DNA from 4 places in the Lysinibacillus phoenicis genome. Region 3 is predicted to be linked to each of the others. Evidence: riboswitches for the same ligand, from Rfam matches in the RefSeq annotation. Region 3 holds a riboswitch; each other region holds the start of a gene.
What was found. A riboswitch is a leader RNA that binds a small molecule or an ion and turns the genes downstream of it on or off. The one in region 3 is predicted to bind cobalamin.
Positions count from the first base shown of each region.

Region 1: linked by a shared signal. The riboswitch ahead of cobT (nicotinate-nucleotide--dimethylbenzimidazole phosphoribosyltransferase) and the one ahead of ABC382_RS12915 (ABC transporter substrate-binding protein) in region 3 are both predicted to bind cobalamin.
Region 2: linked by a shared signal. The riboswitch ahead of ABC382_RS17370 (hypothetical protein) and the one ahead of ABC382_RS12915 (ABC transporter substrate-binding protein) in region 3 are both predicted to bind cobalamin.
Region 4: linked by a shared signal. The riboswitch ahead of ABC382_RS05665 (ribonucleoside-diphosphate reductase subunit alpha) and the one ahead of ABC382_RS12915 (ABC transporter substrate-binding protein) in region 3 are both predicted to bind cobalamin.

Region 1 is NZ_JBDFMP010000002.1:1,641,498-1,649,734, forward strand. Features, by position in the region: gene glnA (type I glutamate--ammonia ligase) at 1-285, opposite strand, end outside; gene ABC382_RS09910 (MerR family transcriptional regulator) at 341-718, opposite strand; gene ABC382_RS09915 (methionine gamma-lyase family protein) at 867-2,117, opposite strand; gene ABC382_RS09920 (trimeric intracellular cation channel family protein) at 2,459-3,064, shown strand; gene cobT (nicotinate-nucleotide--dimethylbenzimidazole phosphoribosyltransferase) at 3,118-4,173, opposite strand; cobalamin riboswitch at 4,263-4,438, opposite strand; gene ABC382_RS09930 (DMT family transporter) at 4,480-5,334, opposite strand; gene ABC382_RS09935 (hypothetical protein) at 5,593-5,988, shown strand; gene ABC382_RS09940 (rhodanese-like domain-containing protein) at 6,034-6,336, opposite strand; gene hfq (RNA chaperone Hfq) at 6,434-6,664, opposite strand; gene miaA (tRNA (adenosine(37)-N6)-dimethylallyltransferase MiaA) at 6,783-7,685, opposite strand; gene ABC382_RS09955 (alpha/beta fold hydrolase) at 7,672-8,237, opposite strand, start outside.
Region 2 is NZ_JBDFMP010000002.1:3,172,676-3,180,912, reverse strand. Features, by position in the region: gene ABC382_RS17395 (lysophospholipid acyltransferase family protein) at 1-521, opposite strand, end outside; gene ABC382_RS17390 (putative RNA methyltransferase) at 600-1,433, opposite strand; gene ABC382_RS17385 (MATE family efflux transporter) at 1,436-2,803, opposite strand; gene ABC382_RS17380 (tyrosine-protein phosphatase) at 2,942-3,709, opposite strand; gene ABC382_RS17375 (ABC transporter substrate-binding protein) at 3,845-4,795, opposite strand; gene ABC382_RS17370 (hypothetical protein) at 4,779-5,336, opposite strand; cobalamin riboswitch at 5,501-5,698, opposite strand; gene ABC382_RS17365 (hypothetical protein) at 5,792-6,346, opposite strand; gene ytvI (sporulation integral membrane protein YtvI) at 6,436-7,494, shown strand; gene ABC382_RS17355 (C40 family peptidase) at 7,594-8,237, opposite strand, start outside.
Region 3 is NZ_JBDFMP010000002.1:2,284,948-2,293,184, reverse strand. Features, by position in the region: gene ABC382_RS12925 (class I adenylate-forming enzyme family protein) at 1-19, shown strand, start outside; gene ABC382_RS12920 (acyl-CoA dehydrogenase family protein) at 21-1,688, shown strand; cobalamin riboswitch at 1,746-1,929, shown strand; gene ABC382_RS12915 (ABC transporter substrate-binding protein) at 2,072-3,040, shown strand; gene ABC382_RS12910 (FecCD family ABC transporter permease) at 3,037-4,038, shown strand; gene ABC382_RS12905 (adenosylcobinamide amidohydrolase) at 4,035-5,495, shown strand; gene ABC382_RS12900 (cob(I)yrinic acid a,c-diamide adenosyltransferase) at 5,508-6,071, shown strand; gene ABC382_RS12895 (heterodisulfide reductase-related iron-sulfur binding cluster) at 6,341-8,237, shown strand, end outside.
Region 4 is NZ_JBDFMP010000002.1:843,368-851,604, forward strand. Features, by position in the region: gene ABC382_RS05660 (ribonucleotide-diphosphate reductase subunit beta) at 884-1,924, opposite strand; gene ABC382_RS05665 (ribonucleoside-diphosphate reductase subunit alpha) at 1,937-4,150, opposite strand; cobalamin riboswitch at 4,314-4,503, opposite strand; gene ABC382_RS05670 (hypothetical protein) at 4,613-5,296, opposite strand; gene ABC382_RS05675 (ECF transporter S component) at 5,293-5,787, opposite strand; gene ABC382_RS05680 (bifunctional adenosylcobinamide kinase/adenosylcobinamide-phosphate guanylyltransferase) at 5,819-6,211, opposite strand; gene ABC382_RS05685 (histidine phosphatase family protein) at 6,163-6,759, opposite strand; gene cobS (adenosylcobinamide-GDP ribazoletransferase) at 6,732-7,508, opposite strand; gene ABC382_RS05695 (bifunctional adenosylcobinamide kinase/adenosylcobinamide-phosphate guanylyltransferase) at 7,529-8,104, opposite strand; gene ABC382_RS05700 (histidine phosphatase family protein) at 8,116-8,237, opposite strand, start outside.

The DNA of each region.
Region 1 (8,237 bases), 640 kb from region 3:
ATCACAAATAAAACGTGCTACTTTCCCTTTTTCAGAAGTCCAAGGGAATACTACGAAAGTATCGAGGTCAGGATATAAATACATATCAGATTCTTCGATTCGAACGAAACCTTCAATAGATGAGCCATCAAACATCATTTTATTTTCTAGTGCTTTGTCTAATTGACTTACAGGAATCTCAACATTTTTAATTGTGCCAAGAATATCTGTAAATTGTAAACGAATAAAGCTTACGTTTTTTTCTTCGATGAGACGTTTAATGTCCTCTTTTGTGTATTTACCCACAGTTTTCCACACTCCTATAATTTGTCTAGCTTTTATGTTTACCCTACCCTATTAATTAATAGAATCGAGATAAATCCCCACGTCGGATGGATGATTTTTGCATGCGCTGTGCTTGTCGCATTTCTTCTCGCATGATTTGGCGTAATTCTGAATCACTTAAATCTTGCTCATCAATTGTAGCAACAGGATTTTGCTTTTTAGCAAATATTTTTTTAATCTTTGCCATATTCATACCCTGTTCTAAGTAGTCTTTAACCTCAAGCAATGTGTCGACGTCATTTAGTGAGAACATTCGACGGTTGCCTTCTGTTCGGTGCGGCTCAATTAAATGGTGTTCTTCATAATAACGAATTTGTCGTGCCGAAAGTTCAGTTAATTGCATCACAATACTCATCGATAATAACGGCATAGTTCGTCTAATTTCACGACTCATTTAAGTCCTCCTCCAATACCCGCTTATCATATAACGAAATTTTTTCACTGTCAACCAAGCATGTAAGGTTTCCTGACATGACAATGTTATTTTTTTAAAAGTGCTAGAAAATTGTAAAAAACTGTTCAAATTTTTAATTTCCACATGATTATTTTTGAATAGCTTGAACAGCACTGCAAATAGCAAACTTCACATGTTCATATGTCAGTCCACCCTGTATAAAAGCTGTAAACGGCGGACGTATTGGACCATCTGCTGTCAATTCAATACTAGAGCCTTGGATGAATGTTCCCGCAGCCATGATGACATCATCTTCATAGCCGGGCATATAGGCTGGTTCTGGTGCATAATGGGCATTTATTGGGGAATTGGCTTGTATTTCACGACAAAAGGCAATCATTTGCTGTGCCGTTTGGAATGAAACAGATTGAATTAAATCCGTGCGATTCGCCTTATAGCTTGGAGACGTATTCATCCCGATTTCCTTTAGCATGGCTGCCGTAAAGATTGCCCCTTTTAATGCTTGTGATACGACATGGGGTGCTAGGAAGAATCCTTGATAAAAATCTCCTAGTGTATTTAATGTAGCCCCCGCCTCTGCCCCAATACCCGGAGATGTCATGCGATAGGCACATTTCTCCACCAAATCGGCACGGCCTGCAATATAGCCACCAATTTTAGCTAAACCACCACCAGGATTTTTTATCAGTGAGCCGGCCATTAAATCAGCCCCAACCTCTGTAGGCTCCTGTGCTTCTACGAACTCGCCATAGCAATTATCTACAAAAATGACCGCTTGTGGGGCCAATTGACGAATCTTTGCGCACATTTCCGCAATTTCTGCAATCGTAAAGGAAGGTCGTGTCGCGTAACCTTTAGATCGTTGAATTGCAATCATTTTAGTTTGCGGAGTAATAGCCGCTTCCACACCTGTCCAATCAATTTCTTGGTTATTCAGTAAATCGACATGGCGATAGCCGATTTGATAATCTTTCAAGGAGCCTGTATCTTTGTCACCACCATCGACAATAGATTGCAATGTATCATATGGCTGACCAGAAATATAAAGCAGCTCATCACCAGGTCGAAGTACACCGAATAGACTAAGCGTGATCGCATGTGTTCCGGAAATGATTTGTGGTCGTACAATGGCAGCCTCTGCACCGAATACTTCCGCATAAACACGCTCTAGATTATCGCGTCCCTCATCATCATAGCCATAGCCGTTTGATGGATGTAAATGATAATCACTTACTTGATGCTTTCTGAAAGCTGCTAGCACCTTCTGTTGATTATAAAATGCCATTTCTTCGACCTTTGCATGATAAGGTCGAACTCGCTCCTCTATTTGTGCTGCTAATGATAGCGTTTGTACTGATAAGTTAGATGTAAACGTCATTCTTTTCTTCTCCATTTCACCGTTGTCCCGCATTTCAATCAGTAAGATTTTTATGATCTAAATTGAACTAACTCTCTCTAGAATTTGCTAATCAACTACTGGTATATCAACGCTCATGACAGATCTTTTTCTTTATTTCATTATCATCTTAACAATTTGTATGTGTACCTGCAAAACTTGCCTATTGTTTCTAAGCGCATTTTACGCTAAGCTAATGTGCGGACTTGTTTCAAGAAGCGTGTTTAATGACTGAATTTGGCTCATAAATCCATAGATTTTGTTACAAGAAAAGTCTTTTAACATAAAAAGAAGTTTATTTATTAATAGAAGGGGTGAAAGGAATGGCTTGGGAGGTTTTTAGTATTATCGGAACAATTGCCTTTGCTATTTCTGGGGCAATTATTGCCATGGAAGAAGAATACGATTTATTCGGCGTCTATATACTCGGAATTGTAACTGCTTTTGGCGGAGGGGCTATTCGAAATTTACTTATTGGACTACCTGTCACGACCTTATGGGGGCAGGATATGATGTTTCAAATTGCGTTAGCAGCGATTACTATATTTTTTATTTTCCCTCATCATTTGATTCAGCATTGGCATCGTTGGGGTAACTTCACAGATGCGATTGGCTTATCAGCATTTGCAATTCAAGGTGCGTTGTATGCCGTGAAACTAGATATGCCTATTAGTGCTGTGATAGTAGCTGCTGTCTTAACTGGTTCGGGTGGCGGCATTGTGCGTGATTTATTGGCTAGACGTAAACCATTAGTTCTACGAGATGAGGTGTATGGTGTTTGGGCTGCACTTGCAGGGCTAATTATTGGATTTGAAGTGTTTACAGGAGACATCTTCCTTTATATTTTATTCGCCATCATCACAGTGTTACGCATTCTTTCCTATATGATGAAATGGCGTTTGCCTTTACGTAAGCTAAATCGAGCATAATGAGTGGGGAATAAGCCCAAATAGTATTGGAACTATACAGGCTTATTCCTTTTTTATTTAGCTAATAGTTGCATCGCTTCCTCTAACGTCACCATATTGTTCATCATGGAGCAGGCTGCATCTAAAATGGGAAAAGCTAAGGCGGCACCAGAGCCTTCTCCTAAGCGCATGTTCATATGTAGCATTGGTTCAATGCCGAGTAACGCTGCGGCAATTTTAGCACCCGGTTCCTCTGAAGCATGGGAAGGGATAATATAATCTTTTACTTTCGGTTCAAGCTTATATGCGATAAGTGCGGCAATAGTTGAAATAAAACCATCAATCACAACCGGCTTACGATGGACAGCTGCCCCTAGTATGATACCAGCCATGGCCCCTATCTCTAAGCCCCCGACTTTAGCTAATACATCTAAACCGTCTTGAGGGTCTGGTTGATTGACCTCAATAGCTTTTTTAATAACCGCTGCTTTATGAGCAATGCCACCATTGCCTACACCTGCCCCAAACCCTGTTACTTCAATTGGATCACATCCAGTCAATACAGCTAAAATAGCAGCACTAGGTGTTGTATTACCAATGCCCATTTCACCTGTGCCAAGTACATTAGCCCCTTTTGCTATTTCCTCTGTCGCCACATGAATTCCTACTTCAATTGCTTGAATGGCTTCCTCTTTAGACATGGCAGGTCCTTTTGCAATATTGTCTGTACCGTACTTTATTTTATTGATGATGACACCTGCACCGTGTGGAATCTCTTCTTTCACCCCTACATCTACTGTGACAACCTTGGCATTGGTAATGTTTGCAATTGCACAAACGCCTGTACCACCTTGAGGGAAATTTAATGTTTGAAAGACCGTAACATCTTGTGGATTCGTGGTTACACCTTCTTCACAAACACCGTGATCAGCAGCACAGACAATAATGACCTTTTTATCAACGAGCGGATATAATTGTCCAGTTATCCCAGAAAGCTGCACAGCAATGGACTCTAGTTTTCCTAAACTACCAGGGGGCTTACAGAGAGCATCTATACGCTTTCTTGCTTGCTCCCTCGTTTTCATGTCAGCACCTTGGATGTTTTGTAACGTGTTTTGTAGTAATTGCATGATAATTTCTCCTTTCCTTTTAAGACAAAAAGAAAAAGCCTGTAGTTTATCGTCACAACAAATAAACTACAGACTTTTCCATCATCCATACCTTTTAAAGCAAATAGGCAGGTCTCCTGGCTCAAGTTCAGCATTCCACAGCACCTTCCCAGCAACGCGCTAGTGGTATTTACTATAGAACTCCCTTATACAGTGGCGGGTCCGCTAAAGATTTTCACTTTATTCCCTATTCTCCCCTTTGGGCACCTAATGCTTTTATTAAATTACTTTAAATCTACGACAGCTTATTCTTCCTGTCAAACCCTTTTACACTTTTTCGATTTCACTTTGTAATGTGGAGCCTAATAGGAGAATGGCTCCTATTAGTTGTAGCAGCGTCATTTTTTCTCCAATAATCATCGTGGAGATCACTAATGATGTCAGTGGATCAATATAGCTAAGAATAGCTATACTTTGACCTTTTAGCTGTGACATGCCTAAAAAGAATAAATAAAACCCTATACCTGCATGGACAATGCCCAATACGATGAGTAATAGAATAGAAGCAAAATTTATTTGCATCACCTGAAAACCCGTCGTTCCTACAATATAGAGGCTGAGGAAAAATGCAGCTAAACAGAGTTGGATAATCGTATTATGTGGTTCCTTTAACCCGCGAATATTTTTATTTGTAAATGTTAGTAGGGTGTAAAAGCATGCCGCAATCAGACCATAGACAATACCAATTAAGTGTCCACTATTTTCTGCGTTCTGACTTTGCATTATCAAAAAAAGACCGATAAGTGCTACACCAACATAAACTATTTTTCTTGCAACTAGCTTTTCTTTTAAAATAATAGGCGATAAACAGATGACCAATACGGGTGCAAAATAATAACTTAGGGCAGCATTAGCAATGGTCGTTTCCTTATACGCCTGAAATAAAAATATCCAATTTCCACATAAAGCAACACTTGAAATTAATAACGGCCATTTATTCAGGACAATAGCGCTTCTTGCAAAGCTTTCCTTTTTATAAATAAAAATTACTAGTAAAAAACAAGCACCAATGCCACTCATCCAAAAGGCAATCTCACTAGAAGCTAAAGGAATATACCTTGCAAAAACACCGACAGCACCAAAAATAACCATAGATAATACAAATGCTAATTTTCCGCTCATTAAAAATTCCTACTTTCTACGCATATAGTTTGAGCCTATACAGTAGAATCTAATAAGAATGAGCAATCAGTTATCGGATGCCTAAACAGTAGATTCTAATGTAAAGACATTGTTGGGGGTGCTATTGATCGAAACATACAAAATCCCTCCTTCATTTCATGTTATCATAACATATTTCTGAAAATTCAGGAGAGTTTGTCTTTGAAAAAATGAGGTAAATTATTCAATAATCTAAATGATGAAAAAGGAGAAGATACGATGAATGCAAAAGAATTAAGAAACGCCATTGCTGAAACATGTGAAACTCATGATAGCCTGTATGCCCAGCTCGTAAAACCAATTAATCAGTTATTAATGGACATCGACGCATCTATCAGCGAAGAAACAGCACATACAATTATAAAAAATTTAAAATTATTTCATAGCGGACATAAATACATTACGGAGTGTCACTTTGATGAAAGTGACAATTTTTTAAAGGATGGTATTGAGCTTCTCCAAAAGGGGGATCTTGCGAATGGTGCACTACAAGTTTACGGGGCTGGTTTGAACTTTGCCAGTTATGCTGCAAAGATTAAAGGACAAAAAAATGTGAATCTTTATAACAATTTTGCAGAAAACTTTGGTTACATTATGAATTCATTAAAAGAATAGAGCTAAAAAAGAAAGAGTAGGCACTCTTTCTTTTTACGTATCACATTATTTAAATTCTAATTCTCCATCATATGCAAGCATGCCGCCTTCAAGATTTGTTACATCAAATCCTTGAGCTTCTAAATAGGCGCAAGCATTCGCAGAACGAGCACCAGCCTTACATACAACAATATACGGCTTTTCTACATCTAATTCATCTAAACGCTCTGGGATTGTCCCAAGGGCAATATGCTGAGCGCCAGGAATCATGCCATGCGCTACTTCTTCGTCTTCTCGAACGTCAATAATATATAGGTCTTCATTAGCATCCAATAGATCTAATAATTGCGTTGTTTCCATCGATTTCATAAAACTCGTCCTCCAAATATCAATTTCCTCTATCATTATAGCCTGAAGAAAAAAAAACAGCCAGTGTGGAGAACACTAACTGTTTAATACTATCTTTTTATGCTTCTGTCTCTAAAAAATCTATTTGTTTAGCTGGAACGAATGTAGAAATGGCGTGCTTGTAGATTAGGTGCTGTTTATTTTCAGCATCTAATAATAAAACTGTAAAATTATCATATGATTTCACAGTCCCTTTTAACTGAAATCCATTTAACAGAAATACAGTTACAAAAACACTGTTTTTACGTAGTTGGTTCAAAAACGTATCTTGCAAGTTGATTGATTTCATCAAATAGCCTCCCTACTAACTTTCTACCTCTTCATTCCTATAGTAGCACGTTCTACCAATTTATCAATTAGTAATTTTTAGAAATATTTCTTTAATTAGCAAGAAAATATGTCAACTTTTATAATTGCTCATGTGTCGTCATAAAATAGACATCCATTTTATTGCGGAAATAGGTAAGCTGTCTTTTTGCATAGCGGCGAGAATTTTGTTTTAAACTGTCTATCGCTTCCTCAAGGGAACATTTTCCATCCAAATAATCATATAGTTCCTTATAACCAATCGCTTGTATGGACTGAACATCTCGAATATTTTGCTGCCATAATCCTTTAACCTCTTCTAAAAGACCTTTTTCCATCATCAAATCAACACGATGGTTAATGCGGTCATACAGCACTTCACGTGACATATTTTGACCTAGCCCTAAAATGACATGCTTGTATAGAGGCACTTCACCTCGATTTTGTGCTTCTGCAGCTTTGGATACACCGCTTAATTCTAACATTTCCAATGCCCGAATCACACGTCGAGTATTGTTTGGATGTATCGTTTCAGCCGTTTGAGGGTCTAGTTGTTTTAACTTATCGTGCATTGCCTCTGGGCCAAGCTTTGCTAATTCATCATAATAGGCTTTACGTGCAGCCTCATCGACTTTTTCATCAGTAAATTGAAAATCATATAAGACAGCTTGTACATATAAGCCCGAGCCACCTACTATAATGGGTAACTTATGTCGAGATTGGATTTCTGCAATTTTGGCTCGCACTAGTTTTTGATAATCTGCCACTGAAAAAGATTCTGTCGGCTCTAAAAAGCTTAGTAGGTGATGTGGGATACCCTCCATCTCTTCTTCCGTAATTTTAGCAGTCCCTATATCCAGTCCTTTATAAACTTGCATGGAGTCACCATTTATGATTTCACCATTATATTTTTTTGCAAGTTCAATACTTAAAGCTGTTTTCCCAGAAGCAGTTGGCCCCACAATAGCTACGACCTCTGCCTGCTGTAATCTAGTTTGTATCATATTTTTTTAACCACCGTAATATAACTTGAAAGACTTCTTCTTGATTGTCTTCATTTAAAATCTCATGCCGCTTATCCTCAAATAAATAAACCGTTACATCTTTTACACCTACCGCAGTTAATTGTTCAGCAACTGCGTAAACCCCTAGCCCCTGTTCACCTACGGGATCCTTACTACCACTAATCAAGAGGATAGGAAGATCTTGTCTTACCTTCGCTAATTCTTTTTTACGATTTAGTGTTGTTAAGCCCGACGTTAAATCAACGAAAAATTGATTGGTCGGAATAAAGCCACAATAGGGATCATCAATATACTTTTGGACTTCTTTCTGTACTGAGCATAGCCAGTCATAGGCAGTTTTTGGATTCGGAAACTGTTTATTAAAGCTACCAAAGCTCAGCTGATTTAACAAATTACTTTCCGACTCTTTACCAAGTCCCTTCGCTAATGCTTTAGCGACAATATTTCCCACTGCATGCAAAGCTGTAACATTTCCGGTACCACAAAGTATTACTTTATCAACTTGCTCTCCGTATAGTTGAATATAACGCC
Region 2 (8,237 bases), 890 kb from region 3:
CCTTCTTTACCTTTACCTGTTACATAAAACGGCTCACCATAAATTAAATAGCCTTTGCCACGCTTCATTACATCTCCAGCATTGCGTGCACCAACATAAGCAGCAGGAACAATTTGCACCTTTGCCAGCTGTGCAATTGTAATCGCTCCTTGTTTTAAATCAGAGCCTTCTGCATTTCGAGTTCCAGATGGGAAAATCCCCACGATTTTGCCTTCCTTCAATAACTGTGAAGGAATTTTAATCACGCTTGGACCAGGATTATCACGGTCTACCGGAAAGGCATTTAAACGCTCAATAAGCCATCCAAGGCCTTTCATTTCAAATAATTGCTTCTTTGCCATAAAATGAATTTCCCGTGGATACATGGCTACACCAAGGTTTAAAATATCAACATAGCCTGTATGTGTACAAGCTATAATAAACCCACCGTCTTTTGGTAAGTTTTCTTCTCCATATACACGAGCCTTTGAGCCCATTAATTTCAATATTACTTTGACAACATTTGCTGCTAATTTATACACTGTTACATTCCTACCTTATTCAATAGTTATTCCCATTGTAATCGAAAAGACCAGTATACTGCAATTGCCTGCGACCATCTAAACCTTCCCCACTAGTAGATCTACATCGATTGTAATTGCATTTAATATGAGGTCTTTATCCTCTTTTTTATGCCAGCCCATTGGTGTCATTTCTAATAACGCGGGCACAAGATTCTCATCAAGTGGTAGAGTATAGGTAACACGTTCTTTGGTAACCTCATGAAAGCTATCTTGAAAACGTGCAACAATCTGCTCGTTAGAATAGGTTTCTTTGCTTGAATCTGCATATAATTGAGCACGCAGTTCCTGTAAGTATCCGCTTTGTGGCACAACCTTTACAATACAGCCATCAGGCGCAAGAAGCCGTTTAAACTCCTCATAATTGGCAGGTGATAAAATATTTAAAATTGCATCAAAGCTTGCTTTCGCAAACGGGCTTTTCGCCAAATCACCTACACACCAAATTTGTTGTGGATAATGACGAGCTGCAGCCATTATGCCTTCTTTTGCTATATCAATTCCTATACCTATTCCATACTTTTTGGCCTTCATAATTCGAGCTAAATGTGATCCTTCTCCACATCCAGTATCAAGCACTGTTTTTGCAGGCGCTACAATCTCACTGATTTTAGCTTCCACTACATCATAGATTCCGCTATCAATTACAGCCTTGCGGGATTCAAAAAGACTCTTACTATATTTAGAGGAGACGCTATTCGTTAGCATATTGACATAGCCTTGCTTGGCAATATCAAATGAATGGTTGGCAGAACAAACCAACCTCCCTTGCTCATAAACATACATCGATTGCTGACAAACCGGACAAGCAAAAAGATTAATCTGTTGATCCATTAATGCTGCCCCTATTGCACGTTTAGATAATGCACCCATTGCTATGCCTCCTTCTGTTCGTTAGGTGAAACGAGGGCAAATCGCTCCCATTTACGGCTCTTCCATCTAAAGTATACGATAATTGCCCGCAACCATTCATCTGCTGAAATGGCTAGCCAAATTCCAATCAAGCCCCAATCCAGTACAAAGACAAATAAATAACCCAATGGAAGACTCATGCAAACCATTGACAGAAATCCGATTTTCACAGGGAACCTCGCATCCCCTGAAGCACGTAACGAGTTAATGACAACAATATTCATCGTGCGGCCCGTCTCAAGTAAAATACTTAAAGCTAACACGGATGCTCCAATTGCTATAACGTTAGGGTTATCTGTAAAAACATGCATTAGCTGCTTGCGGAAAATCGTGACAAAAGCGACCATTATAATCGTAAAAACAAATGCCGCACGTACGCTAGTCCAAAGCTGATGATAAGCATCGTCCTTTTTCCCTGCACCTACATGACGACCAATAATGATTGCTGTTCCTGTACCAATAGCAATCGCAAATAAATAGGTAAACATTGAAATATTCATGGCGTATTGTCGTGCCGCTAATGTTTCTGCTCCTAAATATGTTGCATAATACAAGAAGATGATTTGACAAAACTGATAAAGAACCTGCTCAAATGCAGACGGTAGGCCAATGTTCAATATTTTTTTTACATATTCCTTAGAATACTCGAAATAATATTGAATCTTTATACGCACTTCCATGACCTGATATAACAACCAGAAAAATACGAGTACCGCTAAACCTCGACTAATAACAGAAGAAATAGCTGCACCTTTAACACCAAGCTCTGGTAAACCTAAATTCCCAAAAATAAGACCATAATTTAAAACCACGTGCAATATATTCATACCAAGTGATACGTACATTGTTTGCTTCGTCCAACCATGTACGCGGATAATTGCAGCTAAAGCATTGATAATAGCCTGAAGGAAAATAAAACTCCCGATGATTGCTAAATAGCTTTGCGCATAGTGGAGTACTTCTCCCTGTAAATTCATCATTGTCATTAAATGACCAGCAAAGAAGAAAAATAGAATACTCATCAAAAGCCCAACGGCCAAATTCATTGTAACAGCTAAAGCTGATATTTTTGCTGCTTCGAAGAACCGTCTTGAACCTAAGTATTGGGAAACTACAATGGATGCACCATTACCAACCACTTCAAGAATCAAGATAGCTATATGGATATATTGATTGGCTGCACCTACTCCTGATACAGCATTATCTGATAAAGCACTGAGCATAAAAGTATCAGCTAGTCCCATTAACATAAATAAAAATACTTCTAAGAAGATAGGCCACGTTAAATGGAATAGACTTAACTTATTTGTCTCTTTAATTGTGTCTGCCAATACTTTCACTTCTCCTATCTTTTTCTTGAAAATCTATTGTATCTTATCACAAATTTTCAGACTGTAAAGAGGTTTATGATAAGACAGCGCTTCCACACAAAAAATCCCCTTCACATAGCTTTGTGAAAGGGCTTTTCCTTACGTCAAACAGTAAGACTGTAATTGCTTACGTTTTTCAGCTGTTAGTCCAAATTCCTGTTCCATAAAGGCAGTCTTTGAGCCATAGAGATCATCCATAGCATCCAATGCTGCTTGTAAATAATCTTCACGAGCAGACATCAATGCATAAAATTGCTGTAATTCTTGTTCATTATACTGATGCTGAATAGCTTGAGCCATTTTTTCCACCATGGGTTGTAAGTGTATATTAGTGTCTAGGTAGTCTTCCATGATTGTTTCCTCTGGTACATCTAAAGCTAGTAAAATCAGGGCGCCTCCTATACCTGTTCTATCTTTTCCAACTGCACAATGGTGAACAAGACCTAAATTATCAGGATTTTGAATGGTTTTCATTAGCTCCTTAAATGAGGGATTATTAAAAGGCATTTGCGCATAAAAATTTCGGAACATTTCGGGGCTTACTACTTTATAAAAATCTTTACCACCAGCATTTGTGGGCATTTCAAAAGCGTGATTACCCTTTGCTGGTATTTGAATATATCGAGCATGTGAGAACACGGGGTTAGGATTATGCTGTGCTTCCTTGTTGTCACGGTAATCAAAAATAGTTTTAATACCTAACATTTCAAATCGCTCTTTATCTGCTGATGTCATTTTACCAAGTGCTGCAGAGCGGTAGAATAAACCCTTCTTTACAATACGTCCATCCCTTGTCTTATATCCCCCCATATCTCGGAAATTATAGACTGCCTCAAACGGAATAACCTGTGTATCTAACTGTTCCATTCACTACCCTCCCTAAATTATTAAGCATTCTTACCTTTATTCTATAGAACAAATTAAATTAATTCCAATTTTCACGCTAGGTAATAACTAACCATATAAAAATGGCTAGCCGTTAGATCAGCTAGCCTTGAATTGTTATTTAAATAACTCTGGATACACAGCTTTAGCTACTAATTCTACTGCTTCTCCAATACGTGGACCAGGACGATTAGAGATATCAGTATCAAGAGACTGTACAGCTTTATCTTGAATAGCTTTCACAGTATTCCAACCATCACGTGTCAAAATTTCCCCTATAGGATCTTCTGTATAGTTTACTGTTGTTAATATAACCTCTGGATTTTTCGCAATAACCTCTTCCTCAGACACTTGCGCCCAATTGTCTAAATCAGCAAAGACATTCTTAACATTGGCTGCATTTAATATTTCTTGCTGGAAAGTTCCAGCGCCTGCCGTATAAATATCTGGCTTAGGACTAATCTCTAAATAAACATTTTTCGGTGCTTTTACTTCTTTCACCTTTGTTTGTACTTCAGTAATTTTCGCTTTAATCTGTTCGTTTAATTCATTTCCTTTATCTTCAACACCCATTACAGCAGCTAGTTGTTCAATATCCCCATAAACATCATCAAATGATGTGGCAGATTCAATAACAAATACTTTCAGTCCCGCATCTTCTAATGGTTTCAATGCATCCTTAGTGCCAATTGTGTAAGCAATGACCACATCTGGCTTTAAGGCTATAATGCGTTCACTATCGAAATTCTGAGAATCAGATACTCGTTCGATTTTTTGTGCTGCTTCTGGATATGTGTCATACTCTGTTGCTCCTACGATTTTCTCACCAACACCTAGTGCAAATAAAATCTCCGTATTACTTGGTTGTAAGGAAACAATAGTTTTTGGTACTTCTTTAAATTCTACTTCTACACCACGATCATCTGTTACTTTGTAGGTTGTTTGTTCAGTTTGTTGCGTATCCTGTGAAGCCTCTTTATTTTTTGTATCTTCTGAGGTACCACAACCTGCTAAAACTAATATTAGTACTAGCACTGATAGCCATTGGAAATTAAATACTTTCTTCATTCTTACTCTCCCTTTTCTTTTTCATTGGATAGGATTTACTAATAAACGGTATTTCAGCTATACCTGCTTGGTGATTCATATAGACTGCCATGACAAAGCATACATTTGCTAACAAGCCTAAGTAGTCAAAAAGGATAGCTGGTACCTCTCGTTCCTCTGAAACCTTATGTAATGTACGATATGATTTTTTGGCTTCACTGCGGCAAAGATGTAAAGCAGCAGCAGCCTCTGTGCCCTGAGGTAAAACAAAACTTTGTATTTCTTCCTTCACATGACGAACATAAAAGTCATAGCGTTCGCTTAACCAAGAAAGATCTTCTTCTGTTACTGCTAGCTTTCCTCGGACTGAACCATTGACATGGTAAGCCATAGGTAATATAAGCAGCAAATCATCTACGACAACTTGTACATCCTCCTTTTTTACTGCAGCTAATGCAACCCCTAGATGTGTTGTGAGACTATCTGTTCGAATCTCATAATCAACCGTTGAAGCCTTCTCACGCATAAACGGATAACAAGAATAACGTGCATCCTTTTTCACTTGATGTACCCCCTTCCCATTTTGATAAATTCTTACATGAACGATAGCATAAAAAAACGCCGCTCCTTTAAGCAAAGGAACGACGAAAATAACATAATGATTGCCAATTACTATGACATTACCTATGTAATTTACCGTATATCCTCCTAGCTTCCGAAGAGTTGTTATACGTTCAAATAAAGGTCGGTCTCCTGGCTTGTACAGTTCATTAATGAATTTTAATGAGCTATAAAGAACCTTCCCATCTCCTTGGAGACAGTGGTATATCTTTATAATGGCTGTACTTACAGTTGCGGAAACAGCTTCGGTTTTTCACCGAATTCCCGATAGTGCTAGTTAGCACCTTTATTCTGCAAGAATATTTCATTTGTAAAGCAGTTTACCATATATTAATAGGAAAAAACAGTTGTACTCCAAATAGAAACTTTACATCTGTACAAAAAAACACCATCTCGCTACTTTGAACGGATGGCTGCCTTATATTTCTTTTTGTGTTTAACTTCGTGCTCTTCATCAATTAAGCGGTGTGCAATAGCTATTAATTTAGAGTCATTCGTTTGATCATAAAGCTTTTTAAAAGAAATAATAATATCATAGCGAATAAGAGAGGGATGCTTTTCATCCAAACATGTTTGAAATCTCTTAGCTAGATACGAGACAACTAAGTCTCTTTGTACTTGACCTGCTAATCCAATTTTCCAAATAGCTTGTAACGCGTTCCTCGCCGTGGCAAATCGCTCATCATACGTCACAGCCCAAATTTTCAAAAAATCCTCCAATACCCTTTCTTCTGGATCACTTTTTGCGGCTAAGGCACATAAAATTTGTGCAGCACGTGCACGAGCATGTCCATCTTTGTATGTAAGTGCTTGTACAAGCTGTTCCCATACTGCATATGTCCAATCTACGGGCTCCTGCATAATTTTCATTAGTTCCTCGTAAGATTCATATTGAATATCGTGGTCACGCTCTGTTAGATTACTAAAAAGTTGCAAAATCTCTTTTTCCATAATTTATCCCTACCTTTATTGATTCAGAACGTAATAAAATTTGATTTATGGTACACTTAACTTAATTTTTTCGCAAAGAAGGTGAGTTTATGAATAAATTTAATGCTAGGAAATTGATTTTTCGAGTAATTGTGATTCTATCCTTACTTGTAGCTGCCTATTTTATTATCCCTGTGTCCATGCCTTTACTATTTGCAGGTATAAGTGCATTTTTCTTAGAACCAATCGTCATGTTCTTTAAAAGGCGATGGAAGATGTCACGGAAAATAGCAGTTGCTTTTATATACATAGTGAGTGTTATGGTTATATCTATTATTTGCTATCTGTCCATTACACAAATCATGTCGCAAATAATTTTACTATCTAAGCAAGCTCCCTATTATATTTCCAAGCTATCAGATATGTGGCTCCATATGCAAGAAAATATCTCTAAATATACAGAAGACTTTCCACCAGAAGTAAGTGCTTCACTTCAAAAAACCACAATGGATTTCATAAAAAAAGTTGAAGAATTCTTTTTAAGCTTCTTTAATTATAGCAAAGTTTCAGCCTTCTTTTCAGAAATTCCAAGCCTATTTATCAGTCTTCTCGTTTATATGATTGCTCTATTCCTATTTATGCTTGATTTGCCTAAATTAAAGCAAATCACTTATAAATATTTAAAGCCCAACACTGCAAAGAAAATAAAGATTATCCTTAATCGTCTAAAGGATGCAACTTTCGGTTATATGAAGGCACACTTATTTGTAAGCTTTATTATTGGAGGCGTCACACTTATTGGACTTCTATTAATCCAGCCCAAATATGCCATAACAATGACGATTATTATTTGGTTAATAGATATTGTCCCTTTCCTAGGCTCTATCATTATTTTAGCTCCATGGGGACTTTATCATTTACTGATGGGTAACACAGCTATTGCTGTAAAATTATTCATCTTAGCTGCTATTTTACTTATTATTCGTCGAGTAGTCGAGCCTAAATTAATGGGAGACCATATCGGTTTATCTACATTGCCAACATTAATCGCCATGTTCATTGGTCTTCAGTTATTTGGTATTATCGGTTTACTTGTCGGTCCCTTTGTTATAATTTTCTTTATTGCATTGAAAGAGACAGGTGTCATTAAGTTAAACTTTAAAATTTAAAAATTTTTAAGCTAAATAAAAAAAGGTCATCTTTGTATTTTTTCTCTACAAAGATGACCTTTTTCTCATGTCAATCGTCTATTAGATAAAGAGGCTTGCTTATTGAATACGACCGAAGCCTACTAAGTATTGATTCCACCAATCAAGTGATTCAATTACGACACCGTTGTTTTGAGCATCGATCATTGTGTTGTTACCTAAGTAAATACCTACGTGCGCTACCCCAGACCCGTAGCTGAAGAATACTAAGTCACCAACTCGTGCTTCACTTGCTGAAATACGCTGTGTTGCTAAATATTGTTGTGATGCTGTACGAGGTAAAGAAACACCTGCTTGTTTGTAAGACCATTGTACAAGACCTGAGCAGTCAAAGCCTGTTGATGGGTTGCTACCACCCCAAACATAAGGACGACCTAGGAATTGCTTAGCAGTTGAAATAGCATCTCCTGATGATGCTGTACCAGCTCCAGAGCCAACAATAATTTTTTGTGGTTGACCACCACCAGTATTTTGAGTTGCTTGTACTACTGGCGTTGCTGCTTGAAGAGCACGTAAACGAGCTGCTTCTTCTTCAGCTGCTTTACGCTCCGCTTCTAAACGTTCTTCTTCTTGTTTCGTTGCAATTTGAGCTTTTAATGCAAGTGATTTCGCTTCGTTTTCAGCCTTTTTCACTTCCATTTCGCTTTCCTTTTGTTGAAGCTCTTGGAATTGTTTTTGAAGCTCTTTCTGCTTTTCATCTAATG
Region 3 (8,237 bases):
GGGACAAGAGGTGAGATAGTATGAAAGTTTTACAACAGGAGAAAACGCGGCCGACGAATTTTTTTACAGATGATGAGACGCTCCAAAAAGTGATAGAAATGATGTTAGATCAAGAGTTTTTATCCTACGCAAAGCAAGAGCTAGCGGATTTCGGGGAGCTATGTGCAGGTGATATTGATGCAAGAGCGAAACATACAGATCGACAGGGGGAGCCTCGCCTTCAAAGGTATGATGCTTATGGTGAAGAGATATCAGAGGTTTGGGTCAATGATGGCTACAAAAAAACAATTGAGGAGACATATAATACAGGCATTGTTGGCTACGTGCACAAGGATATTCCGCAGCTAGGGCGCAAAGGAAATTATGTCTATAGCTTTGCGCAAGGCTATTTGCTGTCCCATGCAGAGCCAGGTTTTTATTGTCCTGTGACATTAACAATGGCTACTGCCTATCTATTAGATCATTATGCTGATGACGAGGTTAAACAGCGTTTCTTACCACATGTTTGTGCAACAGGTGATACAGAGTTATATGAAGGAGCAACATTTTTAACTGAACGTCAAGGGGGCTCAGATGTAGGGGCGAATGTTGTGGAAGCGAGAAGGGAAGGCAATGAATTCCGCCTCTATGGTGAAAAATACTTCGCTTCCAATGCCGGTATGTGTGGGGTAGCAATGGTGTTGGCACGTCTAGAAGGTGCACAAGCAGGCTCTAAAGGATTAACCTTATTTGCTGTTCCTTGGCGTAAAGAAGACGGAACGGCAAATCATCTACGTATTCGACGACTAAAAGATAAGTTGGGTGTTCGGGCAGTTCCATCTGGTGAGGTTGAATTTGATGGTGCACTTGCTTATGTTGTAGGTGAACAAAGTAAGGGGATTTATTATATGCTGGAGGCACTGAATCTCTCAAGAATTTGCAATGCCGTAGCATCGATTGGGATTATGCGTCGAGGTTTCTTAGAGGCGAAGCATTATGTGACAAATCGATATGCATTTGGCAAGCCTTTAACACAATACCCAATGATTCAAGATACATTAGGGAAATTTGCAGCTAAGCTACATGTAGAAGTAGCGACCGTTTTTGATCTTATTCAATTATACGATAAAGTAACGAATGGGCATGGAACACAACAAGATGTTATTATGAATCGTTTATATATTGCCATTATGAAAAAGGAAACGGCAGAGCAAGCGGTTCATTATGCTAGTGAAGCAATTGAATTACATGGTGGCAATGGTTATATTGAGGACTTTGTGACACCGCGCTTACTGAGAGATGCTCAAGTGTTGACGGTATGGGAGGGCACGGCTAATATTCTGGCGTTAGAGCTTATTCGGTTAGTGGATAAGTATCAGGCACATGAGCTATTTGTCAGTGAGATGGAAGAACGGTTAGAAAAATTAACAGATAGCGCTTTGGTGCAAATTGTGAGAGAGCAATTGGTGAAACTAGCTGGGATCTTACAAATTTTTAGTGCTTTAGATGATGCCACGAAAACATTTGAAGCAAAAGATGTTGCAAAGAAAATGGCGCTGTTATATGAAAGTGTCGTAGCAGTTGAATGGGCGCAAAAATTTGGTGGAAAGTATGAAAAGTTTGCGGACGTTTATTTAGAACAGGCATGGTCATTGCGACAAATTGGAGATCAGATGAAAACCGTACAATATTTTTCTGATATTGTATAGAAGCTAGAAGTCGTCTTGAATAGGGGCGACTTTTTTTCGTTTTCATGTATAATAAAATCAACTGAATAGTATAAAGGTTCTTTACTTAAGTAAAGTGAAAAGGGAAAACGGTGTAATTCCGATGCGGTCCCGCCACTGTAAATGTGAGTTTTTTCAAAAGATGCCACTGATGATATTCGGGAAGGCTTGAAAAGACGTAATAAGCATAAGCCAGGAGACCTGCCTTTATAGTATAGACATAACAGCCTACGAGGATAGGGTGGTGGATTTTGTATCAGTTCTTTGGTGCAATGTTAACCCTTCATCATTCGTAGATGAGGGGTCTTATTTGTGTAGGAGAATTTCTGCCCAAATAAAGCACAGATCAACGAAGGAGGATTCACATGAAGAAATTTTGGAAGATAGGATTATCAGCATTTTTAACACTAGGGTTGCTAGCTGCCTGTGGCCAAGAGGAGAAAAACGACAAGTCGTCTAATGAACCGCAAACACAGCAAGAGACATCACAGGTGGACGAAGCAACTTTCCCAATGACCATAACAGATGCCATTGGCAAGGATATAACACTAGAAGCTCCTCCAGAGAAAATTGTTTCACTTATTCCAAGTAATACTGAAATATTATTTAGCCTTGGTTTAAAAGATGAAATAGTAGGGGTTACAGACAACGATGATTATCCACCAGAGGTAGCTGAAAAGGAAAAGGTTGGCGGTATGGAATACAATATTGAAAAAATTATTGCCCTCAACCCAGATATCGTTTTTTCACATGAATCTAGCATGTCTCTTTCAGAAGCAGCGATTGAACAGCTTGAGTCAGCGGGTGTAAAAGTATTTGTCGTCAATAATGCACAAGATTTTAATGAGACATACACGACGATTGAGCAGCTTGGTCGAGCTACAGGGAAATTGCCAGAGGCTGAAGAAGTTATTGCCAACATGAAGGCAAAGGTAGAAGAAGTGCTGGCCAAAGTAAAAGATGTTGAACTAAAGAAAGTGCTAGTAGAAGCATCTGATGAGCCAGATATCTATACAGCTGGGAATGGTACGTTTATGAACGCGATGCTTGAAATGATCCATGCAGAAAATGTAGCGGCAGATGCTGATGATTGGTATAAAGTTGATGCAGAACAGATTATCGCTAAAAATCCAGATGTCATCGTGGTGACTTATCACTATGTACCAGATATTTTAACTAAAATACCACAGCGTGCTGGCTTCGATACAATTAATGCTGTGAAAAATAAAGCAATTGTACAAGTAGATGAAAACACAACAAGTCGTCAAGGTCCTCGTTTAGGAGAAGGTCTTGAAGAATTAGCAAAAGCGATCTATCCAGAGGTATTTAAGTGAAAAAAATAGCAGTAGCCTATTTAGTAACAGGCACGCTTCTTCTTATTAGCATCTGGTGTGGCGTAGCAATAGGCTCAGTGCATATTCCTTTTGAAGTATTGTGGAATCAGGCGGTTGATGAAACAGCCGCCAATATCTTTTGGAAAATCCGCTTGCCACGTGTATTGTTAGCGGGACTAGTAGGGGCTTCTCTAGCTATTGCAGGAGCTGCCTTTCAAGGTTTGCTAAAAAATCCATTAGCAGATCCATATACACTAGGTGTTTCATCTGGTGCTTCGGTTGGTGCTGTAATGACGATCTTTTTTAGCCTATCTATTCCTATTGTAGGTTTATATGCATTACCCATTTTTAGTATGATTGGCGCTATTATCACGATGGTAGTTGTGATGAGTTTTGCTAGAATGGTAGACCGTTCATTAAAAATGGAGACATTGATATTAACAGGTGTTATTTTTAGTTCATTTTTAGGTTCACTCATTTCTTTAATGATTGCTTTATCTGGTGAAGAGCTACGCCAAGTCGTTGGTTGGTTACTTGGATCTGTATCAATGCGTGGATGGCCATATGTCCAAATGATTATCCCGTTTGTTTTGATTGGCTCACTTATGCTATGGACACAAAGAAGAGAGCTAAATGTTTTATTATATGGTGAAGAGAGAGCGAAACATCTTGGGGTTAATGTAAAGCGGAGTAAGTATTTGATTTTAGCAGGTGGGTCCATGTTAACGGGAGCGGCTGTAGCGGTTTCTGGGACAATTGGTTTTGTAGGCTTAGTTGTGCCGCATATGACAAGAATGATTTGGGGTTCTGATCATCGCCATTTATTGCCATTATCATTTTTAAATGGCGCCACATTACTGATTATTTGCGATTTAGTAGCACGAACAATTATCTTGCCCAGAGAGCTACCAATTGGTGTGATTACGGCATTTATCGGAGCACCTGTTTTCTCCTACATATTTTATAAGCAACGAAGAAGCAAGGGGGTACGGGCATGATTGTGGTCGAACATCTATCAGGTGGCTATGAAGACGTAGCAATCGTCAAGGATATAAGCTTCACTGTTGAGAAGGGGAAAATTCTAGGTATTCTAGGACCGAATGGTAGTGGGAAATCCACATTATTAAAGGTAATGAGTGGTATACTACCAGCTATTGATGGAACAATTACTATAGATGGGAAAAATATCCTTTCCTATAATGCTCGTGCTTTGGCGAAAAAGATGGCTGTACTACCTCAGCTTCATGCAAATGCTTTTTCAAACAGTGTGAGAGAGGCCGTTTCACTTGGGCGCTACCCGCATCAAACAGGTTTTTTCTCGAGTTGGTCTGAACAGGACGAACAGGCTGTACAACATGCTATGCTACAAACAGGCGTGAAGCGTTATGAGCATACTGCCATGGAATTTTTATCTGGCGGTGAACAGCAAAGAGTTTTTGTTGCACAAGCATTAGCTCAAACAGCTGAAATTTTACTGCTGGATGAACCAACGAATCATCTTGATATTGCACACCAACGTCAAATTTTAGATTTGGTTCGGCAGGAAGCTGTGAAGTGTGGTTTAACGGTAGTGATGGTCCTACACGATATGAATTTAGCCTCTCTTTATTGTGATGAATTATTGCTTATGGAAGGCGGACAAATGAGAGCACTTGGTGCACCACATGAAGTATTAGTTGCTTCCCAAATCGAAGAAGTTTATCAAGCTCGAGTGACTACCTATGCCCATCCTGAATTACCAAAACCACAAATTACAATGATGCCCTCAGCTACCGATTTTCAGGAGCGGGCTGTCATCAAAAAGGAACATTTCACCATAACAGAACATTATATTCAACTCAAGACAGAGATTCCTTTAAAAACAGTATCCTCTGCTGTTCATAATCCTGGTATCGGCTGGCATAACTGCTTATTAAATCGCTCTGTACCTAGTGATTATGTCATTAGTGATGTGAAGAGAGAAGTCAACGAGTTTTTGCGTAAGGGTAAATTTTCGCCTACAAATACGGTTGTTATGTTAACAGCAGTACCAACATCTCTAGTAGCAATGAATGAATTTTCTGCTCCTTTTGGCAGTATGATAGTAGCTGTAACAGCTGGTGTAGGGAATGCGGTTGATGTGTCACGTGTACATGAAAGACAGGATGATCCATATATTGGTACTATTAATACATGGGTCATTATCAATGGCTGTTTATCGGAGGAAGCATTTTTTCAGGCAATGATGACAGCTACTGAGGCAAAAACGAAAGCTTTACATTCAGAAAATATACGTGACGAGCGTAGTGGTACCATTGCTACAGGAACTGCTACAGACAGTCTTTTAATTGCAGCGACGCAAAAAGGAGAAGAAATGCTGTATGGTGGTCCAATTACAGAGGTTGGTAAAATGATTGCTAAAGGTGTTTATGAGACAACGGTTCAGGCAATCAGAAATTATAAAAATTCATTTTAGGAGATGAGAGAAATGAAGCTTTACACGAAAACAGGTGATACAGGGAAAACAAGTCTTATTGGAGGTCGCGTTGATAAAGATAGTTTGCGTGTTGAAACATATGGGGCGATTGATGAATTAAACTCCTTTATTGGTAAGGCTGTTAGTGAATTAGATCAAGCGCTTTTCAAGGATATTTTGACAGACCTAGAAACAATTCAGCATGAACTATTCGATGCAGGTGGGGATTTAGCCAATGTGATGAAAGAGCGCCACTATAAATTAACAGAACAACCAATTGAGGTGCTTGAAGCACGTATTGATGCATTATCCGATGAAGCACCACCGTTACAACGCTTTATATTACCAGGAGGTGCACCAGCAGCTGCTACTTTACACATTGCTCGTACAGTTGCACGTCGAGCAGAGCGTGAAATGGTAACGCTTATGAAGGAAGTTGAGGATGTGCCAAAGGTTGTTCAAAAATATTTAAATCGATTATCAGATTACTTATTTGCTGCTGCACGTGTTGTGAATGCTCGATTAAATGTAGCAGATGTAGAATATATTCGTAGCGGCAATGTCTTTAAAAAATAAAATGTAATTTAATGTTGTATCAGTGAATCTCTAGTTGTAATTGATTAGGAAAGTAAAAAATGCTACTTTGAAAAAAATTCAGGGTGGCTTTTTTTCTTGTAAAATGTAAGAATATAAAATTATCAGAAATATTTCCGTTTTATGTTGACTGAATGCTCACTCATTTATTAGAATAGGAATATAATGATAAAGTGACGTACATTTCCGTATGAACTAGCAAATTTTCCACAAAGAGAGAAAATGACGACAAACTAAAGGGGGGACCAACCATGAGTCCATTATTAATTGCTAACATTGTCTTAACAGTCGTGGTTGTGCTTTATGCAGTAGGATTGTTCTTCTATCTGTTAAAAACACGCTATAAATATGTGCAATTGGGGAAAAAGGTTGAGTTTGATGAAAGTGTTAAGGAACGACTTCGCTATATTATGGTCAATGTATTTGGTCAAAATAAGCTATTAAAGGATCCAAAAAGTGGATTAATTCACGTTATGTTTTTCTATGGGTTTTTAATGGTACAGCTAGGTGCTATTGATTTAATCTGGAAGGGGTTAGCACCAGGATCACATCTGCCATTAGGCATATTCTATGGTGTCTTTACATTCTTCCAAGAGCTTGTGGTTTTAATGATTTTAATCGCAGTAGTGTGGGCATTCTACCGACGCTATGTGGAAAAGCTAGTGCGTCTAAAGAGAGGATGGAAAAACGGTCTTGTATTAATTTTCATTGGGGGATTAATGGTATCAACATTACTTGCCAATGGTATGGGGTTAATTTGGCATGGTGAAGGATTAACGTATACAGAGCCAGTTGCTTCTAGCATCGCTGCTATTTTTGGTTTCTTACCTACATCAGTAGCTGCTGGAGTATTTTATGTCATGTGGTGGGCACACCTTTTAATTTTACTAACATTCCTTGTGTACGTTCCACAATCTAAACATTTCCATTTAATTGTAAGTCCGCTTAACGTTTACATGAATCGTTTAGATCGCACAGGTACATTAACACCAATCGATTTTGAGGCTTTAGAAGAAGCTGGTGAAAACGCTGAAAGTGAAGAGGATATGCCTTCAATTGGGGTTGGGCGCATACAGGACTTCACGCAAAAGCAAATGCTAGATTTGTATTCTTGTGTAGAATGTGGGCGCTGTACAAATATGTGTCCAGCAACAGGAACGGGAAAAATGCTATCTCCAATGGATTTAATCGTAAAACTACGCGATCATCTAACATTTACTGGTGCTGTTGTAACGAAGCAAAAGCCTTGGGTACCATATCAATTCTTTGCCAATACAAAGGGTAATCAACTTGCAATGGCTGCTGGTGCTGAAGGTGCTGTGATTGAAGATATCTACAGTCCATCTTTAATTGGCGATGTCATTACGGAAGAAGAAATTTGGGCTTGTACGACTTGTCGTAACTGTGAGGATCAATGTCCAGTAATGAATGAGCATGTTGATAAAATCATTGACCTACGTCGTTATTTAACAATGACGGAAGGGAAAGTAAACCCAGATGCGCAACGTGCTATGACAAATATCGAGCGACAAGGAAACCCTTGGGGCTTAAACCGTAAAGAGAAAGAAAACTGGCGTGACCTTGATCCAACAATCCATATTCCAACAGTAAAAGAGCTGAAAAAATCTGGTGAGGAAATGGAGTACTTATTCTGGGTTGGCTCGATGGGGGCATTCGATAACCGTTCTCAAAAAATTGCTTTGGCGTTCTGCCGCTTATTAAACGAAGCTGGTGTGAAGTTTGCAATTTTAGGTAATAAAGAAAAAAACTCTGGGGATACACCTCGACGTTTAGGCAATGAATTTTTATTCCAGGAGCTAGCTACAGCAAATATTGATGAGTTTGTTAAAAACGATGTGAAAAAAATCGTAACAATTGACCCTCATGCTTACAACATCTTTAAAAACGAATATCAAGATTTTGGCTGGAAAGGTGAAGTTTATCACCATACCGAATTATTAAATCAGTTGATTGAAGAAAATCGTCTAGCGCTAAATTATGAGGTGCATGAAACAATTGTTTTCCATGATTCTTGTTACTTAGGACGTTATAACGATGTCTATGATGCTCCGCGTGAAATCTTACGAGGTATTCCAGGCGTGAAGCTTGTAGAAATGGAACGAAACCGCGAATCAGCTATGTGCTGTG
Region 4 (8,237 bases), 1.4 Mb from region 3:
ACTTTCGAGCGGGTTTACCCTTCCTTTGAGCGGTTTCCTCTCACTTATGAGCGGGTTCATCCTTCCTTTGAGCGGCTTCCTCCCATTTTCGAGCGGGGACAACCCTTTTTTGAGCGGGTTCATCCTTCCTTTGAGCGGTTTCTTCTCTCTTATGAGCGGGGGCCTCTCTCTTTCGAGCGGGTTCACCCTTTCTTTGAGCGGTTTCCTCTCTCTTTCGAGCGGATTCACCGTTCCTTTGAGCGCTTCCTCTCATTTTCGAGCGGGGACAACCCTTTTTTGAGCGGGGGCCTCTCACTTATGAGCGGGTTTACACTACTTTGGAGCGAGGACAACCCTTTTATGAGCGGTTACTTCTCACTTCAAGCGGGTTTACCCTTCCTTTGAGCGGTTGCTTCTCACTTATGAGCGGATTTACCCTTCCTTTGAGCGGTTGCTTCTCACTTATGAGCGGATTCACCCTTCCTTTGAGCGGTTTCCTCTCATTTTCGAGCGGGGACAACCCTTTTATGAGCAGTTGCTTCACATTTTGAGCGGGGTTACCCTTCCTTTGAGCGGTTTCTTCTCACTTTGGAGCGGGTTTAACATTTTTTGGAGCGAGTTCACCCTTCCTTTGAGCGGGTTGCTCTCTCTTTCGAGCGGGTTCACCCTTCCTTTGAGCGGGTTTACACTATTTTCGAGCGGATTCACTTTTCCTTTGAGCGGTTGCTTCACACTTTCGAGCGGAGTCCCCACCTTTCATGTAGGCTACTCTCTTCAAAGAGGAGGCCACCCTTCCACCGAGCCAATCAACCAATATCGAGCGAACACTTCTCAACCTCGTAGCGATTCCACCCAAGTAAAACACCCCCATGCAAGTGGGCATGGGGGTGGTGTGACACGATGATTACAAATCATCAAAGCCGTTATCTTCGACGTTGACTTTGACATATTGGCGGGAGCGTTGCTCGAAGAAGTCGGTTTTGCCAAGGTCTACATCTTCATAGGCTTTAATCCATTTTAATGGATTTTTGCGGTAGCCCTCGAATGGACGGTCTACGCCAAGCTGATTACAGCGAACATTGGCATAGAAGTGGACATAATCATGGACGTCCTCAACATCAAGGCCTTCAATTTTATCGCCGATGACTTCATTGGCCCAATCGATTTCTAGTTGAACGGCTTCGCGGAAGATTTCCTGAACACGAGCCTGACGTTCAGGTGTATCGTATTCTGGATATTCCTCTAATAATTCTTGATAAATTTTCACAAATAAATCGACATGGAGCTGCTCGTCACGATTAATATAATTGATCATTGTAGACGTAGCGACCATTTTTTGATTGCGTGCTAAATGATAGAAGAAGGCAAAGCCCGAATAGAAGAATAAACCCTCTAAAATGACATCATAAATAATGGCCTCAAGCATATTTTCGACAGTCGGCTCCTCTGAGAAAGCCTGGTAGCCTTTTATAACAAAATCATTGCGTCGTTCTAGAACAGGCTCTGTACGCCAAAAATCAAAGGTACGATCCTGCTCATCCTTGTTGACGATACTGGAAAGCACATACGAATAGGAATGATTATGAATAACCTCTTGCTGCGCTAAGATAATCATTAACGCATTTAAACTAGAATCTGTTAAATAATCGGCTACCTTGCCTGCAAAATCAGTTTGCACACTATCTAATAGCGCTAATAAACCGATAATTTTTAAAAATGATTCTTGTTCATCTTTCGTCAGCTCAGGGAAATGCTTAACATCATTGCTCATATTAATTTCAAATGGTGTCCAGAAGTTTCCTAGCATTTTTTTATATTTAGGGTACGCCCAGCTAAAGCGGACATCATCCCAGTTTAAAATATTGGAGGAGCGCCCATTAACGATACCTGTAGAACGGTTAGGTGCTTCCTTATCCATAATTTGTCGTTTCGTAATCGTTGTCATTGTTTTTTCCTCCTAGCTTGCACAAGACTCACATTCTAATAATTCTACTGATGTGGAGCGTACATAATAGGTCGTTTTCACACCACTTGCCCAAGCATTCATATGCAGTGCCAGTAAATCCTTTGCTTTAATCGTATTTTGAACATATAAATTTAGTGAAATGCCTTGGTCAATGTGGCGAGCACGGGCTGCATTTTGTTTGATTGTCCAATTTTGATCGATGAAATAAGCTGATTTATAGTACCAAGTCGTTACGGGTGATAAATCTGGTACCGTTACAGGAATTTTGTAATCCTTCTTCTCTTCTGAGTAGCTCTTTTGGAAAATCGGATCAATTGACGCCGTACTTCCTGCTAGAATCGATGTCGATGAGTTAGGGGCTACTGCCATAACATAGCCATTTCGCATTCCCTCTTTCGCCACTGCCTCACGTAAAGCATTCCATTTGTCGCTATTATAGCCGCGCTTTTCAAAATAGGCACCTGTTTGCCAATCAGAGCCCTCGAATAATGGATACGCTCCTTTTTCGCTTGCTAAAGCGTTAGAGGCACGAATTGTTAGGTAGGCGATGTCCTCATAAAGCTTGTCCGCAAATTCTACAGCTTCATCTGATTCCCACTGAATTTCCTTTAAGGCTAATAAATGATGCCAGCCAAATGTGCCAAGTCCAATACCACGGTAGCGTAGGTTCGTACGCTCTGCTTGTTTCACAGGGATAGTATTTAACGCAATAACATTATCAAGCATACGTACTTGAATCGGAATTAACCGCTCTAAGACATTAGCAGGCACGGCTCTTCCTAGATTAATAGAGGACAAGTTACAAACCACAAAATCTCCAGGCTTGCGACGAGTCACGATAACATCGTCTTCTAATGTAATGGATTCAAACTCCGTCGCTGACATATTCTGGAATATTTCTGTACACAAATTCGAACTATAAATCATTCCTTCATGCTTATTCGGATTCATGCGGTTCACTTCATCTCGGTAAAACATGAATGGAACGCCAGTTTCGAGTTGTGAGCGCATAATACGCTTCATAATATCGATGGCTGGTACTACTTCACGGCTTAATAATGGATTAGCAATACATGCTGCATATTTCGTGCGGAAGGAGCCATTGCCCTTTGTTTCATCGTAGAAATCCTCTAAAGAGAAGCCCATCACTTCACGTACTTCATGTGGATCAAATAAGTGCCATTCTCCACGGGCTTCTACTTTTTCCATAAATAGATCTGGTAAACATAGCCCTGTGAAAATATCATGGGCACGTAGTCGTTCATCACCATTGTTTAAGCGTAAATCTAAAAACGTAAAGACGTCCTTATGCCAAACATCAAGATAAACCGCGATGGCTCCTTGACGTTGCCCTAGCTGATCGACAGAGACAGCCGTATTATTGAGCTGCTTAATCCACGGTAGCACACCACTTGATGCACCTTTGAAGCCTTTAATGGACGAGCCACGGCTACGAATTTTGCCCATGTAAACGCCTATACCACCACCATATTTAGACAATGTTGCGACATCCGTATTCGTATCGTAAATGCTTTGTAGGCTGTCATCCACTGTATCGATGAAGCAACTTGAAAGCTGACCATGTGTCTTACCAGCATTTGATAGTGTCGGTGTTGCAACAGTCATATATAAATTACTCATCGCCCAGTAAGCTTCTCGCACTTTTTCTAGACGATTTTCTGTTTCATCCTGCATTAATGTCATGGCTATGACCATCCAACGCTCTTGTGGGAGCTCTACAGGTGTTTTTGTATAATCACGTACAACATAACGATCCATTAATGTCTTCAAGCCAATATACGTGAATAGCTCGTCACGACTAGGTTCTAAATAGCTGGCTAATTGTTGAAGCTCCTGCTCACTATATTTTGTTGTTAGGCTTTCATGATATAAGCCCGCTTCAGTGTAGTGTGCAAGATGAGCTGAAAATTCTTGATAAACATCCTTTGGTGAAACGCCACGTCGCGTTGCAAATTGATCGTATAATTTTTCTAAATAAATGTGTGCAGCCACAAATGTCCAATAGGGCTCTTCCTCATCAATTAGGCTAAGTGTTTGTAAAATCATCGCATCCGCCCATGCTTCAAAAGTGGCATTGTCGTTTTTTCGTAGCCAACGATCCGATAACCTTACAAAGCTTTCAAGTTCATCCTCCGTGTAACTATTTTTTAACTTAGCTAGTTGCTGTTCGATTTGAATTGTCATGTACACATTCTCTCCCTTTCTTTCTCCAAGCAACACAAAAAGCGATCACGCAACATCTATCGGTTACGTGATCGCTGTAAAATCGGAAATGGAAATGAAGGACGTGCACACAAAGAAGTGAACAAATCTCTCGCCTCCACTTCTCAATCCCCGAAGAATGTGTTGCTGTCTTGAACATCTCGGCAGGTCTCCTGGCTCATGCTTCCTCCAAATAATCACCTTCCCGTTTTTTCAACAGTGGTCTCTTGATTATTTGTCAGCACTTACAGTTGCGGGGACAGCTTCGGCTTAAGATGACTCTTGTTCCGAATTCCCTTTTAAACCATATTGGTACCGCTTGTCCAAATACTATATATTGTGTTTTAACTCCTAAACAAATCTAACATATTGTGTTTCGTGTTGCAATAGGTGTTTCGTACCTTGCGATTTTTAAGGCAGCCCTTTTGCTCGAAACAAGCCCTATTACGGTGCAGTTTTGCGTAGTTTTTCAAAATTTCTTTGGAAAAAATTTTGTGCCTGCTGCTCTTTTTTAGGATCGATGCCAAGCAAAATGACCGAACAAGGACCTGCTGATTTGGTCAGATCAAGCGAACTTTCAACTTGTTGCTGTCCAAAAAGACGCGCTAATTCGCCTTGTAGCCCCTTTGACCCGACTGGCCAAACTTGCTGCACGATATCCGCCTGCCATGCCTGAAAAATGGGCTGAAGCTGTGCAACGTCTTCTGGATGCGCTAACACTTCTTCCCCTACAAGCGGCAAGCCATAAGTGTACCAGCTGAGCTGTTCATGGTCAAATGGTTGACGTTGTTGTATTTCCCCAAGCATCGTAATGGCTACACCTGACTGTAGCGTGGGCATATTCGATTCCGTACTTCCTGCGATTGCAGGACAGGCTATACCAGTTTCCTCAAACACCTGTTGAATACCTCTTTCATAACGTGTCCATGCCGTATCACCAGAGAAATTAGCGAGTAAAACTTGGCAAGGTAATGCCTGTGCCGCAAGCTGCTCTAAAAATGTCACACGTGCTGTCATGTAAGCTGTTAGTTGGTCAGATGCTGACACTACATCTTGTGGCTTTTCCCCAATGGCTGCCGCATTATCCATTGTCACAATGAACGTGCCCACTTTCATAGCATTTCTCATTGAACGCGACCTTCCTTACGCAAAAAGACCTTTGATAAAACAGGCATCACTACTGCAACAATGACTAGGTTAATAACAGTTGCCATAAGAATGCTACCTAATGCACCCCAGAAAAAGGCGGGGCTAATTAAAAAATAAAACGGTAATGGTGCCACAATGCCATTCAATACGAGTGCCACTGGCCATTTCCAAACATGTAGACCTTTTCTATGCATTACGCCAAAGATCCACACGACGATGAACATTTCGATCGCGATGATAAGATGTAGTGGTCCTAATGGAAATCCAGCAGTCAACGCTGTAATAAAATGACCGATAAATCCAGCAAGACCTGCAAAAAATGGGGATAAAAAGACTACGCCCAAAAAGGCAGGAGCCGAGTCGAGTGCAGCAGTCGAAATAAATGCCGGCACCTTAATAACTGCCCCTACTGCACAAATGGCTGCTACCATTGCTGTCAATATCCAATTCCTTAATCTTTGTCGATCCATTCCATGTCCTCTTTTCTGTAGTATGTTTACCTCACTTCAGCTGTTCGGCAAGTCCGTACCAAATACGTACAACTTGCTCGGCTTCAATGAATAAAGCCTGATATAAACGACCACATGTATCGCGTAAGAGTCGCGCTTGTTTGTCTATTGGCACAACACCGCGCCCCATATCGTTAACAATGAGCGCTAGCATACAGTGCTGTTCAAGCCTCCTGAAGGTTGCAAGTACCGCTTGAACCACTTGGTCATCGTCCTCTAGATTTTGAGTCATCAACCAGTTTTCTAAATTTCTAATCACTAGCACTTCACAGGCTGGTGCGATCTCTGGTAGATTGCCATCGACAAGGGCGACCTGTCGCTCTTTATACAAGCCCATCACATAGTCGGTTTTACCGTTATAGGCTCCTCCAATAAAGACGTGCATCTTGCTCCCTCCTCCCAAGCCTTTCTTGTAAACGTTAAAATAAATTGTTTGTCATGTGGTACATCATACGACCAAAAAGGCTGTTCTGTTGGGGCATAGGCCACGAGTAAGGCACGAATGACCCCGCCATGCACCACTAAAGCATACTGATCCTCATCCTTCGGTAAATGGCTAAAGCCTTCCACAGCACGTGCCACAAAGTCATGAAAAGCCTCTCCTTGTGGTGGTGGCGTCTTAATCGGATCATCTAGCCATGCACGATAGTGAGCATTCGATTTTAATTCATCATATGTTTTCCCTTCAAATGCACCAAAGTTCGTCTCACGAAAGCGAGCATCTGCATGATAGCTTGCGTTCGGAAAATAATGAGCAGCGGTTTCTCGACAGCGCCGTAAATCACTACCATATACGTTTGTTACAGCGTCATCCACCATAGAAAGCGTGGTTGGATCAGCTAATGGGGCATCTGTCCAACCAAGATAGCGTTTTTCTAGATTCTCCTTTGTTGGCGCATGACGCATCAAGCGCACAGTAACAATGTCACCCATAGCACAACCTCCATCCCTTCAATAGATGCACCAAGTAAATCCCCTGATACACCACCAAAATTACGTAGCGTAAATTGTCTAAAAATCAACAGTGCGAATGCTAAAACAATAACTAATACAATGGGCAGCAGAGAGAATTGAGTAAAAATGACAACAACCGCCAGAGCTATGCCCAGTGATAACAGCATGAACACTTTTAAGTGACTTGCGTGAATATGGGATTTTAAAAAATACGCGAGACCTTTTTCTTTCGAACAGTCGAGGGACAGAAAATAAAAGCTCATCCCAACTCTAGTGAGAAAAGGTACAAACAGCACCATCCATAAGGCGAATTTGTGTTGGACGAAAAGCTCATGGAGGACAACAAATTTCCCCATTAGTAAAAACAGCACAGACAATACACCGAAAGCGCCAACACGTGGGTCGTCTAAAATTTCTAACCGCTTGTCCCGATCTCGGTAGGAAAAATAAGCATCACCCATATCAATAAAGCCATCTAAATGCAAACCACCAGTCCATAAGGCAAAAAGCGCTATGATTATAAAAGCTAGCATGACCTCACTGCTCGCTGTCCACTGTGTGAGACCGTAGAGTACTGCTGCCACAGTTGTTCCCATTAACGCTCCTATCCAAGGTAAACAGGCAAACATCCCTGTAATCGTTGGCCTAGTTAACGGTAGCTCTTTATGTACTGGCAAAACCGTAAAAAATTGAAATGCCAATTGTAGGCTATGCCAAACAGTTTTCATCGTCTTGCCTTCTTCCTTGATTATTTCCATCTCTTTACAATACCATAATTCATTTCATAGGCCTCCTGTGCAATGGCAACGAACCATTGATGCCATTGGCCGAGTGTTCGTCGGTATAACTCTACTTCATCACTATCATATGGTGGCTCATCAAATAGTTCATTGGAGACAACTAAAAAAGTCACATCCTTATTTAGTAATGAAAGGATGGCCTGTTTGATGTTCAGTAGTTTGTTTTCTAAACAGCCTGGCTGATCTATACATGGCGTACCACTGTCAAAGCCCTCATAAAAAGCATTTGTTAGCCACGTTGTCACGCAGTCCCACAGCACCACATCCCCATCTTGAAGTGTTGCTAAAACCTCTGCCATGTCATAGGGTGCCTCCACCGTTAGCCACTGCACAGGTTGTGCCTGCCGATCTGCCTGATGTCGGTCAATCCGCTTAGCCATTTCACGATCTAAGGCGATGCCAGAAGCCAGATAAATTAAACGTTTTGTGGGACCTAGCTGTGCTTGGTAATGCTGAATCGCTGTTCGCTCAGCAAAATGGGATTTCCCACTACGAACACCACCTGTAATAAAAATGAGTGGCATCAGGACACCTCCTATTGTAAATGATGAAGATTGCCAATTTCTTTCACAGCCCATTGTTGCTCTTGTCGTTCAATCACTGTCACACTTGTTCCATGAATGTATGGGGCTGTCCATAGCTCACTTATACTTCGCT